DNA from 2 places in the Dermacoccus sp. 147Ba genome. Region 2 is predicted to be linked to the other one. Evidence: riboswitches for the same ligand, from Rfam matches in the RefSeq annotation. Region 2 holds a riboswitch; the other holds the start of a gene.
The links. A riboswitch is a leader RNA that binds a small molecule or an ion and turns the genes downstream of it on or off. The one in region 2 is predicted to bind cobalamin.
Positions count from the first base shown of each region.

Region 1: another riboswitch for cobalamin. It lies ahead of EVU97_RS01470 (prenyltransferase/squalene oxidase repeat-containing protein); the one in region 2 lies ahead of EVU97_RS02955 (VWA domain-containing protein).

Region 1 is NZ_SEHL01000001.1:305,754-315,408, forward strand. Features, by position in the region: gene EVU97_RS01445 (putative sugar O-methyltransferase) at 1-215, shown strand, start outside; gene EVU97_RS01450 (rod shape-determining protein) at 292-1,317, shown strand; gene mreC (rod shape-determining protein MreC) at 1,314-2,156, shown strand; gene EVU97_RS01460 (hypothetical protein) at 2,165-2,725, shown strand; gene EVU97_RS01465 (penicillin-binding transpeptidase domain-containing protein) at 2,722-4,803, shown strand; cobalamin riboswitch at 4,823-4,964, shown strand; gene EVU97_RS01470 (prenyltransferase/squalene oxidase repeat-containing protein) at 5,064-6,464, shown strand; gene EVU97_RS01475 (hypothetical protein) at 6,442-7,548, shown strand; gene EVU97_RS01480 (energy-coupling factor transporter transmembrane component T) at 7,545-8,732, shown strand; gene EVU97_RS01485 (ABC transporter ATP-binding protein) at 8,729-9,655, shown strand, end outside.
Region 2 is NZ_SEHL01000002.1:136,575-146,229, forward strand. Features, by position in the region: gene cobA (uroporphyrinogen-III C-methyltransferase) at 1-877, opposite strand, end outside; gene EVU97_RS02945 (cobyrinate a,c-diamide synthase) at 874-3,336, opposite strand; gene cobO (cob(I)yrinic acid a,c-diamide adenosyltransferase) at 3,363-3,977, opposite strand; gene EVU97_RS02955 (VWA domain-containing protein) at 3,977-6,088, opposite strand; cobalamin riboswitch at 6,144-6,270, opposite strand; gene cbiE (precorrin-6y C5,15-methyltransferase (decarboxylating) subunit CbiE) at 6,352-7,581, shown strand; gene EVU97_RS02965 (cobalt-precorrin-4/precorrin-4 C(11)-methyltransferase) at 7,578-8,330, shown strand; gene cobJ (precorrin-3B C(17)-methyltransferase) at 8,356-9,655, opposite strand, start outside.

The DNA of each region.
Region 1 (9,655 bases), on a different contig from region 2:
TCTGCGGCACGGGTATTCGCTATGCCGTCTCGCTCAACTCGCGCGAGGGCAAACAGCGTGCCGCCGCGCCGGGCGAGCACGGGGCCCTGGATCCGGTGACCTCCGAGCGCATCGCCACGATGTTCGCCCGTCACGGGTTCGAGGTGGCCGGTCGCTACAACGACCCGTATGTGCGCAGCGCCGGGGAACTGCTCGTCATGAAGCGGCGCGGGTGAACACCGCTGCCGCGTCGAGGTGTCGCCCGCGTGGACGTGCCGCGAACGTCCAGCCGAGTTTGAAATACTCGGCGGCGTGTTCGAGCGCCTGAGAAACCCGTCCCGCGACCTCGCGATCGACCTCGGCACCGCGAACACCCTCGTCTACGAAGCGGGGGAGGGCATCGTCGTCGACGAACCGAGCGTGGTCGCGCTCGACGCTGCCACGGGCCAGCTCCTCGCCGCAGGGTCCGATGCCAAGGAGATGCTCGGGCGAGCTCCGGCGAAGGTGCGCATCGTGCGTCCGCTCGCCGCGGGCGTCATCAGTGACGCCGACGCCGCCGAGCGGATGTTGCGCTACTTCATTGCCCGCTCCCGACCGTCGCGCCTCATCCGCCCGCGCATCGTCGTCTGTGTTCCTTCCGAGGTGACGGGCGTCGAACGTCGCGCGCTCGAGGACGCGGCGATGCGCGCCGGGGCGCGGCGGGTCGACGTCATCGAAGAGGCGGTCGCAGCTGCCCTCGGTGCCGGCCTGAACGTTCACGGGACGGCCGGCGCGATGGTCGTCGACATCGGCGGCGGCACGAGCGACGTCGCGGTCACGAGCCTCGGCGGCGTCGTGCGTGCCCACTCCGTGCGCATCGGGGGCCACGACCTCGACGACGCCATCGCGAACCACGTCAAGAACGAGTACGCGCTCCTGCTCGGCGAGCGCAGCGCGGAGACGATCAAGACGGCCATCGGCTCGGCCTTCCCCATGAGTCACGAACTCACCCACGAGGTGCGCGGTCGCGACCTCATCACGGGCCTTCCGCGTGCGGTCACGCTGACGAGCGGGGAGATCCGCCGAGCCCTCGAACCGCACCTGCTCACGATCTGCGAGACGGTGCGCTCCACCCTCGACTCCTGCCCTCCCGAACTGGCCGGCGACGTCCTCGACGGCGGCATCGTCCTCACCGGCGGGGGAGCGATGCTGCGCGGCCTGGACGTGCGCATGAGCCACGAGTTGGGCGTTCCCGTCCGGTTGGCCGAGGATCCACTGACCGCGGTCGTCACGGGCGCGGGCACGTGCGTCGAGGATCCAGCAGCGACGCGGTCGCTGCTGTCGCAGGTGGAGCGTTGAGGCGAGATTCGGGTGCGTCCGCGGCGGTGGCTGCGCCGGGACGCGGTACCCGGTCGCGCGCCCGACGGAGGCGCATCGGTGTCGCCGTCCTCCTCGTCATCGCGCTCGTCGTCAACCTCGTTCCGCCGGTGCGCGACGGCGTCAGTTCGCTCCTGTCACGTGGCGTGACGTCTCTCGTCTCGTCCCTCACCGGGCGCGACGCGGAGGTGAAGCGCCTGACGAAGGAGAACCTGGCCGCGAGCGAACGCGCTCGATCGGCCGAGGAGAGACTCGCAGCGGTCGAGGAATCGGCAACGCTCTCCGAACGATTCGGGGGCGGCAAGCACGATGTTGTCGTCGGTCATGCCGTCGCCTTCACGCCGGCACCTTCAACGGGTAGCGAGCGGAAGGTCGAACTGGACATCGGCTCGCGCGACGGCATCTCACTCTCGCAGGCCGTCGTGGGCGATCGCGGCCTCGTGGGGCGCATCACCGCAGTCCGGGCCGACTCCTCCACGGTCACGCTGCTCGCCGACCCCTCGTCCGTAGTGGGGGCGCGCGTCGAGCGCACCCGTTCCCTGGCCCGACTCAGCGGGAGCGCGCCGGCGGGTGTGGCCAAGCGAAGCGGCAGCGAGGTCAGCCTCGTCGTGGCCGACGGAGGTTCGGTACGCATCGGCGACACCGTCGTCACGGCAGGCAGCCCGAACGGGTTCCCGTACCCCGCCGGTATTCCGCTCGGGAAGGTGAGCCGCGTCGAGGCCGACCACGGTCAGGCGGAGCGCAACGCCGTCGTGCGTCCCTTCGTCGACCCCGGTGCGCTCGAGGTCGTGGGTGTTCTCGTGCCGCAGGAGAACCACTGATGGCGCGCGTGGCTGCTGAAACCCCCGGTGCTCCCGGTCGCACGCCCCTGCGCGAGCCCACGACGATCGTGGCTCGGCCCTCCGCCGTCACGTGGAGCCGCGTTGCGTGGCTCGTTCTGACTCTCCTGCTCGCCGTCACCGTGTTGCCCCTCGTTCCCACCTGGGCGCCGTGGATGCTCCTGCCCCTGCTCGTCACCGCAGGCGTGACCGGCGGAGCGTGGTCCGCCGTCGCCTGGGCGATCGCCGGGGCGCTCCTGCTCGACCTCGCGCCGCCCGCGTCGTCGGCGCCGGGCCTCGCGCTCGTTCCCGCGGTTGCGGCGGCGCTCGTCGTCACCAGGGCCGCGAGGTCGTGGAACAGCGCCGCGTGGGTACCGGCCATCGTGGGCGGCCTCGGAGCCCTCACTGCCTCCCTTGTCGTTCTCGCCCTGCGAGTGGTGGCCTCCGGCTCGGTTCAGGTCGAGCCGTACTCGCTGCTCGGCTCGACGGCCACGACGGCCGTTCTCACCGCAGCCCTCGCTCCGACCTGGGTGCGGTGGACGTTGCGCGAGCAGGAACGAGGACGCGCATGACCCGGCTGCGCCGAGGCGTGCCGAGGGAACGCCGTCCGTTCGGACCGTTCCTCATGCCGAGCTTCCGTGGGGCAGGTTCGCGTGGTGCGCGAGGGGCGTCGGGACGTGCGCGGTTGCTCGTCATGGCTCTTGTCGTCGCTCTCGTCGCGACGATCATGGTGGGTCGCCTCGTTCAACTGCAGATCGTCGACGGCGCGAAGAACGCGACGGCCGCAGCGGACATCAACACGCGTGACGTCGTCGTGCCTGCCCAACGCGGGCGGATCCTCGCTGCCGACGGCACCGTTCTCGTCGGGAACGGTTCGACGACGACGCTGACGATCTCGCCGCAGGCCCTCGCGCGTGACGACGCGCCGAAGGTCATCGCGCGCGTCGCCTCGGCCATCGGCCGGGATCCGCGGAGCCTCTTGGCGCGGACGAAGGCGTGCGGGACGAAGGGCGCCGCGCCGTCGCCGGTCTGCTTCGCCGGGCATCCCTTCGAGGCGGTGCCGATCGCCTCCGACGTCGAGGCGTCGGCTGTGAACGCGCTGCTCGAGCGCCCCGAGGCCTACCCCGGCATCGCGGTGCGACCGACAGCGACCCGAACCTACGGCTCCCGCGGCGACTCCCTCGCCCAGGTCGCCGGTTACCTCACGGCAGCGACAGCCGACGACACCGACGTCGCGACCTCGGGGTCGGGTGTGCCGACGCTGCTCGGTCGCACGGGTGTCGAAAAGCAGTACGACGCCGTCCTGCGCGGACGCGACGGCAAGCGCTCCACCGCCATCGGACCCGACGGCACGGCGCAACGTCAGGTGGCGGACGTGCCGCCGGTGGCGGGCCAGGACGTCGTCACCTCGATCCGCCCCGCCGTGCAGGACGCCGCAGCGAAGGCGCTCGCCGACGGCATCGCAGCAGCCCGAAAACGCGGGCAGAAGGCCGGTTCGGGCAGCGTCGTCGTCCTCGAGGCGAACAGCGGCAACGTCGTCGCCATGACGAACCAGCCCACCTACGACCCGTCCGTGTGGAACGGCGGCGTGACGCAGGCCGAGTACGACTCGCTGCTCGACACCAGGGCCGGCGACCCGCTGACCAACCGCGCCATGTCCGTGGCCGGCCCGCCCGCGTCGACGTTCAAGGCGTTCTCCCTCTTCGCCGCGGCTCAGACCGGTGTGGATCCGAACGGCTCGTACTCCTGCCCGTCGTCGGTCATGATCGGCAACCGCTCCTACAGCAACTTCGAGTCGCAGGCGCACGGCACGATCGACATCCCGAAGGCGCTCGAGGTCTCCTGCGACACGGTTTTCTACCGGTGGGCGTACGACGCCTGGGTCAAGGCCGGGGGAGTGAAGGCGTCCACCGACGCTCCCGACCCGTATGCCAGCGTGGCCCGCGAGTTCGGCTACGGCGCGCGAACCGGGGTGGACCTTCCCGCGGAGGCGAGCGGCTCCCTTCCCGACCGCGCGACGAAGCGCCGTGAGTGGGAGGCGACGAAGGCGGCGTCCTGCCGGCGGGCGAAGAGCGGGTACCCGGAGATCGCTGACAAGGACCGTGCCTCGTACCTCACGCAGGTGGCCAAGGAGAACTGCACGAGCGGCTACGTCGTGCGCGCCGGTGACGCGGTGAACTTCGCCATCGGCCAGGGTGACGTCGCCGCGACGCCGATGCAGGTGGCCACGTCGTTCGCCGCGCTCGCGACGAACGGGCGCGTACCGACGCCCCGCGTCGCCGTGGCAACCGCGCGTTCGGACGGCAGCTCCCAGACGGTGCTCCCGACGCCCGAGGCGCGTGTCCTCGGCCTCGATGCCCGGATGTACGCCCGCGAACTCGAGGGCCTCAAACGGGCGGTCTCGACGGGAACGGCCTCCGAGGCCTTCCGAGGCTTCGACCTCGACGCGCACCCCGTCTACGGCAAGACAGGGACGGCCGAGGTCTACGGCAAGCATGCCACCGCGTGGTTCGCCTCGTTCGGCGGGGCGGACGAGGACGGCAAGCGCTACGTCGTCGTCGTTCGGGTCGACGAAGGAGGCGAGGGTGGACGGACCGCCGCACCCATCGCGCGCTCCGTCTGGGACGCGCTCGTCAGGCGCTCTCGCTGAGACGAGGGCGCACGGCGGCTGGTGATAGCCTGGATGCGATCTTCGGCTCGTGCCGGAGAGTCGAGAACGAGGGGAAGCCGGTCGAATTCCGGCGCTGACCCGCAGCCGTAGATCAGTCCGCTGATGAGCCGGAATGCCTCGTCTCGGCTGTGTCTGATCACATCTGCCTCATCACACCCGTCGAGGTCAGCGGGAGGGGCCCGGCTCGTCGTTCGAGCAGGGTGTCGCCCACCGGCCACGCACCTGCCCGGAAGGTCATCATGACGACCCACCTGCGTCGCGCCGGATTCACCAGCGCCGCCCTCGTCGCTCTCGCTGCCGCAGCTTCGGCCCCCGCCACCGCAGCCCCGGCGACGGGAACCGACGCCGCGGCGTCCTTCCTCGCCGGGCAGTTCGCGGCGGGCGGGCACCAGCTCAGCTCCACCTACGCGGGTCAGACCTACCTCGACGCGGGCCTTTCCGCGGACGGCATCCTGGCCCTTACGTCGGCCGGTGTTGCGGGCAACGAAGCCGGTGCCGCCACGACAGCGTTCGCCAAGGGTGTGGGTGACTACGCCGTGCCGGGCACCGACGTGTACGCGGGAGCTGTGGCGAAGTCCCTCATCGTCGCGAAGGCACAGGGGCAGAACCCGCGCGCGTTCGGCGGCGTCGACCTCGTCTCGAAGCTGCAGGGCCTCGAGGAGCCGAGCGGCCGCTTCTCCGACGTCTCGGCCTACGGCGACTACTCGAACGCCGTCACCCAGTCCCTCGCCGTCATCGCGCTGCAGAAGGCCGGCGCGCCCGCTGACGCGAAGGCCACGAACTACCTCCTCTCGCTGCGCTGCAATGACGGCGGATTCCGCTTGGCCGACGACGGTTCGGCGTGCGTCTCCGACCCCGACGCCACGTCGTTCGCCGTGCAGGCGCTCGCCGCCGCCGGCGGTCACGGCGCCGACGTGACGAAGGCCGTGAACTTCCTCGCCACGAAGCAGAACGCCGACGGTGGCGTCGCCGGCGGAACGGGCACGACCACCCCCAACGCCAACTCGACGGGCCTCGCGGCGGTGGCGTTCACCCTCGGCGGTCAGGACGCGCGCGCTGTTAAGGCGCAGTCGTTCGTCGCCTCGCTGCAGTACGGCTGCTCGTTCCCTGCCGCTGTGCGTGGCGCCATCGCGTACGACCGCACCGCGTTCGCGGCGATGAAGAGCGCCGGTGCCTCCGGCAAGCTCGCCGGCAACGAGACCCGCGCCACGTCCCAGGGTCTCTACGCGTTCACGAGGGCGCCCCTCGTCTCGTTGACGAAGGGTGGCGCCACCGCGACTCCCGCCATCTCGTGCTCCTCCGAGCCCACGTCGTCGCCCAGCACCTCGACGTCCACGACGAGCGCGCCGAAGCCGACGAGCTCCTCGTCGAGCAACTCGACGTCCACCTCCGCCACGCCGGCTCCCACGAGCACCACGAGCGCCACGAGCACGGATGCCACCGCAGCGCCGACCTCGACGACGAGCCCGAGCGCGCCGTCCACGTCCACGGTGCCGCAGTCGACGTCGACGACGCCCGCCACCGGCCCGATCGTGAACACCGACAAGGTCTCGGACAACACCGTGCCGTTCGGCTTCGCCTTCGGCGCCGTCATCCTCGTCACCGCGGGAGGTGCCGTTGCGTACGCGCGTCGCCGCTGATCTCGCGCGCCTCGGCGCACCGGTTCTCGTCGGCGCCTCGGCCCTCGCGGGCCTCGGTGCCGTGACGACGGGTGCCGCAGCGCCCGCGTCCGCTGCGGGTGCGTGCACGAGTGCGACGAGCGGCGTGACCGTCGTCGTCCAGTTCCCGAGCGGCTCGGCCACCGGCTGCGCGCCGGGTAGTCCGGGCACGGCGCTCCAGGCGCTGCGGGCCGCCGGGTTCTCGACGACCGGTTCCACGCAGTACCACGACGGCGTGCTCTGCGGCGTCAACGGGTACCCGTCGAGTTCGCCGTGCCGGATGCCTCCGCCGAACGCCTACTGGACGGTCTTCAGCGCCAAGCGCGGCGGCTCGTGGAACTACTCGAACCTCGGTGTCGCCTCGCTGCCCGCCACCCCGGGCGGAGTCGTCGGATTCCGCTTCGGCAGCGGCACCGCGCCGTCCGTGCCCGTTCCTGCTGCGATCACGTCGCCGAAGCCGAGCACGACGAAGCCCACGACATCGACTCCGAGGCCCAGCTCGCCCAAGCCGAGCAGCACGAAGCCGACCACGTCGCAGCCGAAGCCGTCGAGTTCGAAGCCCTCGTCCAAGCCGTCCTCGACGAAGGCCGGCTCCACGACGGCTGCGCCGAAGCCGACGTCGAGCAAGCCGTCGTCGACGGCGGGTTCGACGAGCAGCCCCCAGCCGACCACCTCGGGGTCGAAGCCGGGCCAGGGTGCCACGTCGACTCCCACGGTCAAGGCAACGGCCCTCGTGACGAAGGACGGGAAGCCACTCAAGGTCATCACCTTCAGTGACGGCTCGTCGACGACGCTCGATGCGAACTCGAGCGATGCCAAGAAGTACAAGGTCGGTGTGAAGAAGAAGGGCGGTACGCCCGCCGCCACCAAGATGACCGGTACGAAGGTGCCCCAGCCGAAGAACACTGCTCACCCGAGCATCTCGACGTCGGGCAGTGTGCCCGGTCTCGCCGTGCCGGAGAAGAAGAGCTCAGGCAGCGACAACCTTCCCGGCATCATCGCCGGTGTCGGTGTGCTCGGCGTCGCAGCCGTGGGAGCCGGATACGCGGCACGTCGTCGCGGATGACCTCGGCCTCCGGCCATCGCCGTCGCGTCGTCCACCCCGGTGCGTGGTGGATGTGGGCGACGGCGATGGCCGTTGCCATCGCCACGACGACGAATCCCGTCCTGTTGGCCCTCGTGCTTGCCGTCGTGGTGCTCACGGTCGTCGCTCGGCGCCCCTATGCGCCGTGGGCCCGTAGCCTGCGCCTCTACGCGGCGCTCGGAGCCTTCGTCGTCGTGAGCCGCGTCGTTCTGCATGTCCTCGTGGGCATGAAGACGAGCGAGACGATCGTCCTTCCGCTGCCGCAGGTGGAGCTTCCCGAGTGGGCTCGCGGCATCACTCTTCTCGGCCCGGTCGGTCTTGGCGGCCTCGTCGGTGCCTTCCTCGAGGGCCTGCGCCTCGCCACGATGCTGTTCTGCTTCGGCGCAGCCAACGCCCTCGCCAACCCCAAGCGCCTGCTCGCGGCCACCCCGCCGGCCGTCCGTGACATCGGGACGGCCACCGTCATTGCGTTGTCCGTGGCACCCCAGCTCGTCGAGAGCGTCCAGCGGGTGCGCAAGGCGCGCGTCCTGCGTGGCGACGCCCGCCGCGCCACGCGCGTCAAGCAGGTGGCCCTTCCCGTGCTGCACGACACGCTTGACCGCTCCATCTCCCTCGCGGCCTCGATGGAGGCACGCGGTTATGGCCGTCGGGCCGAGCGGCCCTTCGTGACGCGCTTCGTCATCGGCGTGCTCATGCTCGGCGGCGCGCTGCTCACGTGCGTCGGCGTCTACGGCACGATGCAGGGCTCTGGAGCCGAGGGAGTCGTGAGCGACGTTCCCTGGTGGACGACGGCGCCCGTGCTCGTCGTCGGCATCGTGGCGAGCGTGGTCGGGGTGGCATGCGCCGGACGTTCGATGCGTCGCACCCGCTACCGGCGCGACCCGTGGGGCCTGCTCGAGTGGGCCGTCGTGGCCTGCGGCATTGTGACGCTCGTGGCTGTTCGTGCGGTTCTCGAGGACCAGCCCGACGCGCGCAACCTCTCGGTTTCGCCCCTCGCCATGCCGGTGGTGCCCCTGTGGCTACCGCTCGCGCTCGTGCCCGCGCTCCTGCCGGCGTTCTTCACACCCGAACCGGAACGCCCGCGGCGTACGAGCGCGCCCGAACGCACCCTCGACGACGCAGCGCCCGGACGCGACGCCCGGGCCCTGCGAGGAGCCACCTCATGACCGAAACACACGACACAACTCCCGCGGGGGACGTGGGAGGGCGTGACGCGGCCACCGTCTGGACCAGGGAGCCTGCCGTCGTCATGGACGCCGCGACGCTGACGTACGACGGGGCCGAACACCCCTCGCTGCGCGACGTCGACCTGCGCATCGAACGCGGTGAGCTCGTCGCCGTCATCGGCCGCACCGGCTCGGGCAAGTCGACGCTCCTCGGGCTGCTCACCGGGCTCGTCCCGCACTTCACGGGCGGACTCCTGCAGGGCAGGGTCGTCATCGGCGGGCTCGACATCTCCGAGAACAAGCCCAGCGAACTCGCCTCCGTCGTCGGGTACGTCGGGCAGGACCCCCTCGCCGGCTTCGTCACCGACACCGTCGAGGAAGAACTCGCCTACGGCATGGAACAGCTCGGCATAGCGCCGGAGGTCATGCGTCGGCGGGTCGAGGAGACGCTCGATCTGCTTGGTATCGCCGAGCTGCGCGAGGCTCCGTTGCGCGACCTGTCGGGCGGCCAGCAGCAGCGCGTCGCCATCGGCAGTGTGCTCGTCATGCACCCGCAGATCCTCGTCCTCGACGAGCCCACCTCGGCGCTCGACCCCACGGCCGCCGAGGACGTTCTCGCCGTACTCACGCGCCTTGTCCAGGATGTCGGTTCGACCGTCGTCGTCGCGGAACACCGCATCGAGCGCGTGCTCCCGTTCGCCGACCAGGTCGTGCACGTAGGGGCGAACGGCGTCGTCACCTCCGGCGCTCCCGGCGAGGTGCTCGGAGCATCCGACGTCGCACCGCCGGTCGTCGAACTAGGTCGTGCCGCCGGTTGGTCGCCACTGCCGCTGACGATCCGCGACGCGCGGCGGGTGCTCGTGGAGCGCGTCGCGAGTGCGCCCTTCACGGTCGAGGCACCGCCCATCCGCGGGACAGACGTG
Region 2 (9,655 bases):
CGTGTCGTTGCGTCGGTGTCGCACCGTCGGCGATGCAGGCCGCCGGCGTGGTTGGTGCCAGGCCGTGGCGTTGGAGCTCGCCGGCGATCGCTCGCAGGTTGGCCACGCCCATGAGCACGACGATCGTCAGCCCGCCGGTGGCGAGTGAGCGCCAGTCGACGGTGCAGCGCGGGTCGCCGGGCGGCACGTGGCCGCTGACGACGCTGAAGCCCTGCGTGAGGCTGCGATGGGTGAGCGGGATGCCTGCGAGCGCCGGAACCGCGACCGCGGAGGTCACGCCGGGGACGAGCGTCACCGGGACGCCGGCGTCGGCGCAGGCGAGCCACTCCTCGCCGCCGCGGCCGAAGACGAAGTTGTCGCCGCCCTTGAGGCGGACGACGTGCTTGCCTTCGCGGGCGCGCTCGACGAGGAGGGCGTTGATCGTCTCCTGCGGCGTGAATTCCCCGCGCGGGATCTTGCCGACGTTGACGAGTTCGGCGTCCGGCCGCGCTTGCGCGAGTGAGGCCAAGGGCGCGAGCCGGTCGTAGACGACGACGTCGGCCTGCTTGACGGCCTCGAGCCCAGCCACGGTGAGCAGCCCGGGGTCGCCTGGGCCGCCTCCGACGAGGACCACCGCCCCCGTTGCCTTCCGCGCGGAACTGCCCGAACTTCGGGCGTCGGGCGCAACACCCTTCAGGTGCGCGGACGCGTCGACGACCAGGGCATACGCGAAGGGGTCCGGCTCCTCGACATGGGTGAGCTGGCCCCGCGCAGCCAGATCCTCCGTGACGGCGGACCGTTCCTGCGCGGGAACGTCGACCCGAAAGCCCCGTTCTGCGAGGTCGGCGACGACAACCCCGACGCGCTCGTCGGTGCGATGGACAAGAGCTTGCTTCATGACCTGGGCTCCCTCGGGTCCGCCTCGCCGGTTCGCTGGAGGACTCGCCCGAGGGCGGCGAGGAGGGCGTCCGTCGTCAGCGGGTCACGCACAGCGAGTCGGATCCATTCGGGCCCGAGGCCGGGAAAGGTCTCGCAACGCCGTGTGGCGAAGCCCTCCTCTCGCAGTCGTGCGTGGACGCCCGTTCCCACCTCGACCGTGACGAACGGTGCGCGGGACGGCAAGGGGTCCAGACCGAGCGCGCGTAGTCGGTCGACGAGGTGTTCGCGCCACTGCTCGGTCTCGACAGCCCACTCAGCCACCTGGCGCAGGGCGCTTGGTGAGGTCGTGAAGATCGCGGCCTCGGCCGCGAGCGTGTTGACCGACCAGTGCGGTTGGGCGTGAGAACACAGGGCGACGAGCTCGGTGTCGCCGACGAGGTAGCCGGCGCGCAGGCCGGCGATCGACCAGGTCTTCGTCAGCGAGCGGACGACAAGCAGGCCCTCGACGTCGTCGACGGGTCCGTTGACGAGCGAGGCGTGCTCGCCGGGCACGAGGTCCATGAACGCCTCGTCGACGACGAGGATCCGGCCCGGTCGGCGCAGGGCGAGAAGCTCGGCCCGGGAGTGAAGCGCACCCGTGGGGTTCGTCGGGTTCCCGACGACGACGAGGTCGGCGTCATCCGGAACGCTGTCGAGGCTCTCGCCGAGCCACGTTCGCACGATGTGAGGTCTCGGCCGATGGCCTGCGCGCTTCAGGGCGGCGTCGGGCTCGCTGAACTGGGGGTGAACCACGAGGGGCGTGTCGAACTCGAGACCGCGCGAGATGAGGGTGAAGGCCTCCGCCGCACCGTTCGTCAGCAGCACCTGATGCGGCGCGACCCCGTGACGCGCTGCGACGGCGTCCCGGGCGGCATCGGCACGGGGGTACGCCGCGAGGCCGGAGAGATTGGAGGCGAGGTGCCGCGTGAGGTCGGCGGGTGGCTGCGCGGCGCGGACGTTGACGGCGAAGTCGATCAGTGCCTCGTCCAGCTCGTCGTCGCCGTGGAAGAGCGTGGGGTTGCCGACCGGCGTTTCCCCGGAGAAGAAGCTTCGTCCGTGGGCGCCGGGCGCAGACGGAGCCTGCGGGCCGGCGTGAACGGCGTCCGCGAACGTGACGGCCCGCTCCGGCGCTCCGGCCCAGTGCGTGTGGAGGTAGGACGCGTGAACGGTGGGGTGCCCGGCGCCCGCGGGGTCGAGCGCGAATCCCTCGGCAGCACCGTCGAACTCCCAGGCGGGCTGCCCGCCCGTACGGGGCTCGGTGACGGTGCGGTGGAACTCGTGGCCGCGCACGGGCGGGTTGTCCGGGAAGGCTGGGTCGATCGCCTCGCGGTAGCCGAGGGTGAGGCGCGGGCTCATCGTCGCGCGCGCGTCGATGACGTCGGCGAAGCGGTGTCCGTCGACCTCGGCGAGGAGGTAGAGCATGCCCGCGCACTCAGCGACGGTCGGTACCCCCGCGCGGACAGCCGCGGCAACGTGATTGAGCAGCGATCGGTTCTTCGCGAGCGCCGCAGCGTGTACCTCCGGGAAGCCGCCGCCGAGGTAGAGGCCACGCGTGCCCTCGGGCAGAGCCTCGTCCGTCACGGGATCGAAGACGACGGGTTCGAGGCCCTGGGCGCGCAGCAGCTCGTCGGTCTCGGCGTAGCGGAATGTGAAGGCGCGGCCGCCGGCGACGGCCACCCTGGGTCGTTCGTCACCGGGCGCGAGCTGACGCGCGGGTGGCGTCCACGGTGTCGCCTCAAGCGGCGCCGCGGCGCGGGCCACCTCGAGCAGCGCATCGAGGTCAATGTGCTCTGCGGTGGCACGCGCGAGGTGGTCGAGCGTGGCGCGGGCGTCCGCGCTCTCCTCGGCGGGCACGAGTCCGAGATGGCGGGACGGAACGCTGACGCCTGCGTCGCGCGGCATGGAACCGAGCACACGGATGTCGGCCTCGGCGCAGGCCCGGCGCACTTCGTCGGCGTGCCGCGGCGACCCGGCCTTGTTGAGGATGACGCCCGCGACGTCGAGGCGCGGGTCGAACGAGCGCAGCCCGTGAACGACAGCCGCAACGCTCCGGCTCGCCGAGGAGATGTCGACGACGAGGACGACAGGCGACTGTGTGAGCCGAGCGACGTGAGCCGTCGAGGCGAAACCGTCCGTGCCGAGTCGACCGTCGAAAAGGCCCATGACACCTTCGATGACGGCAACGTCCGCAGGGTCCGGCTGGTGGGCCCCGGCGAGCAGAAGCGGCGCGATGCGTTCCTCACCCTGCATCCACGGATCGAGGTTGCGCCCGACGCGCCCCGTGGCGAGCGCGTGGTAGCCGGGGTCGATGAAGTCCGGGCCGACCTTGGCCGGCGCCACATTCAACCCGCGCGCGGCCAGCGCGGCCATGACACCGACGCTGACCGTCGTCTTGCCCTGCCCCGACGAGGGCGCAGCGAGGACGACGCGAGGGAGCACGTGTGAGTCGCGCGCCCCTGATCCACTCACCATTCGATGCCCCGCTGGCCCTTCTGGCCGGAATCGAACGGGTGCTTCACCTTCGTCATCTCCGTCACGAGATCGGCGACCTCGATGAGCGCGGGGTGCGGGTCACGTCCGGTGATGACGACGTGCTGGTGGCCGGGGCGCGAGGACAGGGTCTCGGCCACCTCGTGCGGGTCGATCCAACCCCACTTGATGGGGTAGGTGAATTCGTCGAGGACGTAGAAGCCGTGTGTATCGGCGGCCAGTCGTCGCTGGATCTCGCGCCACCCCTCGAGCGCATCGGCAGCGTGGTCCTCCTCGGAGCCGGCGCGGCGCGACCACGACCAGCCGGAGCCCATCTTGTGCCACTCGACCGGGCCACCCTGGCCCGTGCTCGTGTGGACTTCACCGAGCGCTTCGAGCGCGGCCTGCTCACCGATGCGCCACTTGGCGGACTTCACGAATTGGAAGACGCCGATCGACCAGCCCTGGTTCCAGGCGCGCAGCGCGAGCCCGAAGGCGGCCGTCGACTTGCCCTTGCCCGCGCCGTGGTGGACGACGACGAGGGGGCGGTTGCGGCGCTGACGGGTCGTGAGGCCGTCGTCCGGAGTGCTGGGGGTCTGTCCCTGGGGCATCAGGCTGCCTTCCCGTTCGAGGTGCGCGGCGTCGCCGCGGGAGCGATGGCGTCGATGAGGCCGGTGGCCGAGACCTGCTCGAGGGGTACGTGACGGGCCAGCATCCGCTGGGCGAGCTGCCCCGCGAGGCCGAGTCGGAAGCGTCCCGATTCGCAGTCGACGACGATCGTCTCGACGTCGAGGGAGTGCCACCTATCGGCCACGTCGAAGGCTCGCTCGAGGGCGCGCTCGCCGCTCGTCGCGCGGCCGTCGGTGACGAGCACGAGCAGGGGACGTCGGTTCGGGTCGCGCAGCCGCTCGATGCGCAGCACGTCCGCCGCTTCGAGCAGGCCCTCCGCGACAGGGGTGCGCCCGCCGTGCGGAACGTCGGCGAGCAGGGTCGCGGCTCGGTCGACGGAGGAGGTCGGCGGCAGGACGAGGCGGGCACCGTCGCCGGCGAACGTCACGAGGCCAACCTTGTCGCGACGCTCGTAGGCGTCGAGCAAGAGCGAGAGCACGGCGGTCTTGACCTCGCTCATCCGCTTGCGTGCGGCCATCGAGCCCGAGGCATCCACGCAGAAGAGGACGAGGTTGGATTCACGGCCCATGATCCGCGCATGGCGCAGGTCCGCCGGTTCGACGAGGAGCCCCGAGCCGGGCTCGGCCTTCCGTGCTACTTGCCGCACGGCCGCTTCGCGGACCGTCGCGAGGAGGTGGACCTTGCCCTCACGATCGGGGCGTACACCGACGACGCGGCCCGTCGTCGTTTCGGCGCGGCTGCGTCGTCCGGCCTCACCTCGACCGATGCTCGACAGTTCGAAGCGCTGTGGGCGGTAGGGGGCGCCGACCGATGCCGTCGCGACGGGTGCGGCCGCGTTCTGCGGTTCGTCCTGTGTATCGGCAGGGCTCTGATCCGCCTCTGTCTCGGCGTGCGTGTCGTGCGAGGACGTGGGTGACTGCTCGTCACGCGGGCTGTCGTCCTGGGCAGGCGGCGATTGAGGAGAATCGGCGCTTGGCCCGTCAGTCGCTTCGCTCCCGTCGGCGGCCTCGGAGTTGGACGGCTCCTCGTCGTCGGGCTCCTGCGGCTCGTCGCCGGGATCGTCGCCGCCCTCGGGCGGCGGGGGCGGTTCCTCGTCGAGCAGCCGATCGAGAAGGTCTTCGTCCAGGCCGGGCGGGTCGAAGGGGCCGCGGCGTCGGCGGTGTGCGAGCGCAAGGACGGCCGCTGCGCGGATGTCCTCACGCTCGACGGCGTCGGCGCCACGCCACGCGGCGTGCGCACTGGCCGTTCGCGCGATGACGATATCGGCACGCATCCCGTCGACGTCGAAGCCGGCACACACGCGGGCGATGGTGCGCAGCGCCCACGGGGAAAGGACAACCCCTCCGACACGCTCCTGGGCCGCGGCGATGCGCTCTCGCAGGCGAGCCTGATGGCCCGCGAATCGTTCGAGGAACGCATCGGGGTTCGCGTCGAAGGCGAGGCGACGCGTGACGACTTCGGCGCGGACCTCGGGGTCACGCGAGGCTGCGACGTCGACGGAGAGGCCGAAGCGGTCGAGCAGCTGGGGGCGGAGTTCGCCCTCCTCGGGGTTCATCGTGCCGACGAGGACGAAACGGGCTGCGTGCGTCACCGACATGCCGTCACGCTCGACGGTGTTGCTGCCCATCGCGGACGCGTCGAGCAGGAGGTCGACGAGGTGGTCGTGCAGGAGGTTGACCTCGTCGACGTAGAGCAACCCACGGTTGGCCTCGGCGAGCAGGCCGGGGCGGAACTCGGCGCTGCCGGCGCCCAAGGCCCGGGCCAGATCGAGCGAGCCACTGACTCGGTCGTCGCCGGCGCCGACGGGAAGTTCGACAAGACGGACCGGGCGACTCGTGGCGTCACCGTCGGCGTCGTGAGGGCCGTCGGGGCAGTTCGGCTCCGGGGTCCGCGGGTCGCAGCTGTAGCGGCATCCGGCGACGACGTCGATCCGGGGGAGCACGTCGACGAGCCCGCGCACGATGGTCGACTTGGCCGTGCCCTTCTCGCCGCGAACGAGCACACCACCGATGGCCGGTGAGATTGTCGTCAGCACGAGAGCCAGTTCGAGGTCGTCTGCGCCGACGACGGCCGTGAAGGGGTAACGGGACATCACGAATCCTCCTGGCAAGTGACCACGCTTGCCGTACGAGATGCCACGGCTCGTGCACGTGGCAGGTGATGACGACGTCCTGGCTCGCTTCGAAGGGAAGCTCACAGTGGCGGGACCGCTCCGGATTCTCACCGGTATTCCTCGTCATGCAACCGGGAGACATCATGGCAGACGCGCGCGCCGTGGTGGTGTCCGGGCCGATCCGAGGTTTCGCGTCCCTCAGGGCCGCCGTCGGTGCTCAGCGTTGTCGTAGGGTGTCGGCCATGATCGAGGTCGTGGGCATCGGGGACGACGGGTGGAGTGGTCTCTCTGAAGCCTCACGACACCTCGTGGAACGGGCTGACACCGTCATCGGAAGCCCACGTCAGCTCGACCTGCTGCCGTCGATGGGACAGCAGGAACGGCGACCCCTGCCGTCGCCGCTGCGCGACAACCTGCAGTCGCTTGTCGGCGAATCAGGCAGGCACACAGTTGTTCTCGCATCCGGAGACCCGTTTTTGTCGGGCATCGGAACGACGCTGATCAAGGCAGTTGGTCGGGAGGCGGTGCGTGTCCACCCGGCGCTCTCGTCGGAGGCGCTGGCCCGCGCTCGGATGGGGTGGTCGGCGGAGTCCGTCGACGTCGTCACCCTCGTCGGCCGCTCCACGGACCGTTTCCTTCCGTTCGTCACCCCTGGTGCCCGTCTCGTCCTGCTCTGTTCGGACGGTGACAGCCCCGCGGAGGTTGCACGCCTCGCCGTGGAGGCAGGCGCCGGAACTGCACAGCTCACCGCGTGGTGGCACCTCGGTGGCCAGAACGAGGGCTCGCACAGCACCACCTGCGCTGCGTGGGGTGACGAACGCACCCCTGACCTCGTCGTCGTGTGCCTCGAGGTCGGTGTTCTCGACGCCGAGCCACAAGCCCTCGGGCCCGCCCCCGGTCGTGCCGACGACGCTTTCGAGCACGACGGACTCATCACGAAGCGAGACGTGCGTGCCACCGCCCTCGCCCGGCTGCGCCCGTGGCCCGGTCAGGTCCTGTGGGACCTCGGCGCCGGCTCGGGGGCCGTGGGGATCGAGTGGTGCCTCGCTGCCCCGCGGGCCCGCACGGTCGCCATCGAGCGCGATCCCGACCGTGCCGATCGGGTGACGCAGAACGCCGCCCGCTTCGGCGTCTCCTCCCGCGTGGACGTCCACGTCACCAGCACGAGCGCCGCCGTGCGCGACGACGACCTGCCTCGACCGGATGCCGTCTTCCTCGGCGGTGGACTGGATCGTGACGTCCTGGACGCCGCGATTGCAGCGTTGCGGCCCGGTGGTCGTCTCGTCGCCCACGCCGTGACGAGAGAGAGCGAAGCGCTGCTTCACGAGGTACACCGCACGCACGGCGGCTCACTCACCCGCCTTGCCGTCGAACATCTCGAGCCTCTCGGGCGCTTCAACGGCTGGAAGCCTGCCCGTAGCGTCGTTCAGTGGTGCCTGACGCGGCCCCCCAGGTCGAAGGAGTCCGCATGACCGTCCACTTCATCGGTGCCGGTCCGGGAGCGGCCGATCTCCTCACGCTGCGCGCCGTGAACCTGCTCGAGCGCTCGTCGGTGTGCCTGTTCGCCGGCACCTACCTCGACGCGGCCGTGCTCGCTCACCTGCCCGCCGACGCCGAACGTATCGACACGCAACGTCTCGACCTCGACGACATCACGCGCCTCATGGCCGAGGCTCACGCCCGCGGAGCGGACGTCGCGCGGCTGTGCTCGGGCGACCCGTCGATCTACTCGGCTCTCGCCGAGCAGACCCGACGACTCGACGCTCTCGGGGTGCCGTGGGAGGTCTGCCCGGGCGTGCCCGCCTACGCGGCCACAGCCGCCGTCATCGGACGAGAGCTCACGGCCCCTGAGGTGACGCAGTCGCTCGTCCTCACCCGCGCCCAGCGCGATTCGACGAAGATGCCGCCGGGGGAGGAGCTTGCGAACTTCGCCCGCACGGGTGCGACCCTCGCGCTGCACCTGGCAATCCGTCACACGGACCGGTTGTGCGTCGAACTCGCGGAGCACTACGGCCCGGAATGCCCTGTTGTCGTCGGGTACCGCGTGAGTACGCCCGAGCAGCTCGTCCTGCGCGGAACGCTGACCTCGATGCCTGCCCTGGTGGCAGATGCCGCGCTGCGTCAGGCCGCTGTCATCCTCGTCGGCCCTGCCCTCGCGAACGACAACTTCGTCGAGTCGCACCTCTACAGCGCGTGTCGCGAGCGTCCGACCGGCGACTGACGCTCGGCGCCCATCAGGCGGTACCTCAGCTGACGAAGCGCGGCGTCCAGACGCGGCCGTCCTCGGTCATCCGCGTCGAACTCGCGCCGACGATGACGAGGCACCCCATGTCGATCGTCTCCGGATCCAACTCGCCGAGCGTCGTCGTGCGCAGTTCCTCGGCGTCGCGACCGACGTGGCGAGCCACGGCCACCACCCGGTCGTGGGGCAGCTCCTCGCGCAGGACGGTGAGCGCGTCGCCGAACTGGTGCGGCCGGCTCGCCGATCGGGGGTTGTAGAAGGCCATGGCCAGATCGGCTTGGGCGCAGGCTCGCAGTCGCGCGTCGATGACATCCCACGGCTTGAGGCGGTCCGACAGCGAGATGAGCGCGTGATCGGCACCGAGGGCCGCGCCCGCGAGGGCCGACGCGGCATGAGCTGCCGTGATGCCAGGAACGACGTGCACGGTGACGTGGCGCAGACCGGCGTCGGCGTTCGCGCGCGCCTCGAACACCGCTGACGCCATGCCGAACACGCCCGCGTCGCCACCCGAGACCACTGCGACGTCCTCGCCGTCGGCGGCAAGGCGCAGCGCGAGGGCCCCTCGGTCGACTTCGACGGTGTTGCCGCTCGCGTGACGCGTCAGCCCGGGGCGCTGCGGCACGCGCTCGACGTACGGCGCGTACCCGATGACGTGGGCGACTCGACCCAGGACCTCGGTCGCTTCGGGGCTCAGCCAGCGGTCGGGACCGGGCCCGAGGCCGACGACGTGAACCGTCCCTACCGCGCCCGACGGGCTGGTTGACGGAGCCGGTGCGGATCCCTCCGCGCGGCCGGCAGCGTCAGCCCGCCTGTCGAGGCCGGGAACGACGACGAGCGCCATGTACGGCACGGTCTCGGGATCGACGTCGGCGACCGGCAGCACCCGTTCGCCGTCGCGGCTGGCCCGCTCGACGTACACGGCACGCTCGAGCAGGTTCGCCTGACGCAGTGCCTCATGCACATTGGCGAACGTGCGCCCGAGCTTCATGATGACGGCGGCGTCGGTGTCGGCGAGGCGACGCGCGAGTTCCGGCACGGGCAAGGTGCCCGGCAGAACCGTGAGCACGTCCTCGTGACGGCACAACCCTGAACCGATGGCCGCCGTCGCGCCGGAGACGGACGTGACGCCGGGAACCCGATGCGTCTCGAACTCCTCGGCGAGCAGGTCGTGGACGTACATCGACGAGCCGTAGAAGAAGGGGTCACCCTCCGCGAGGAGGACGACGGTGCGTCCCGCGCGCAGGTGCGCACCAAGCCGGGCGGCGCAGTCCAGGTAGAAGTCCGCCAGAGCGCCGTGATATCCG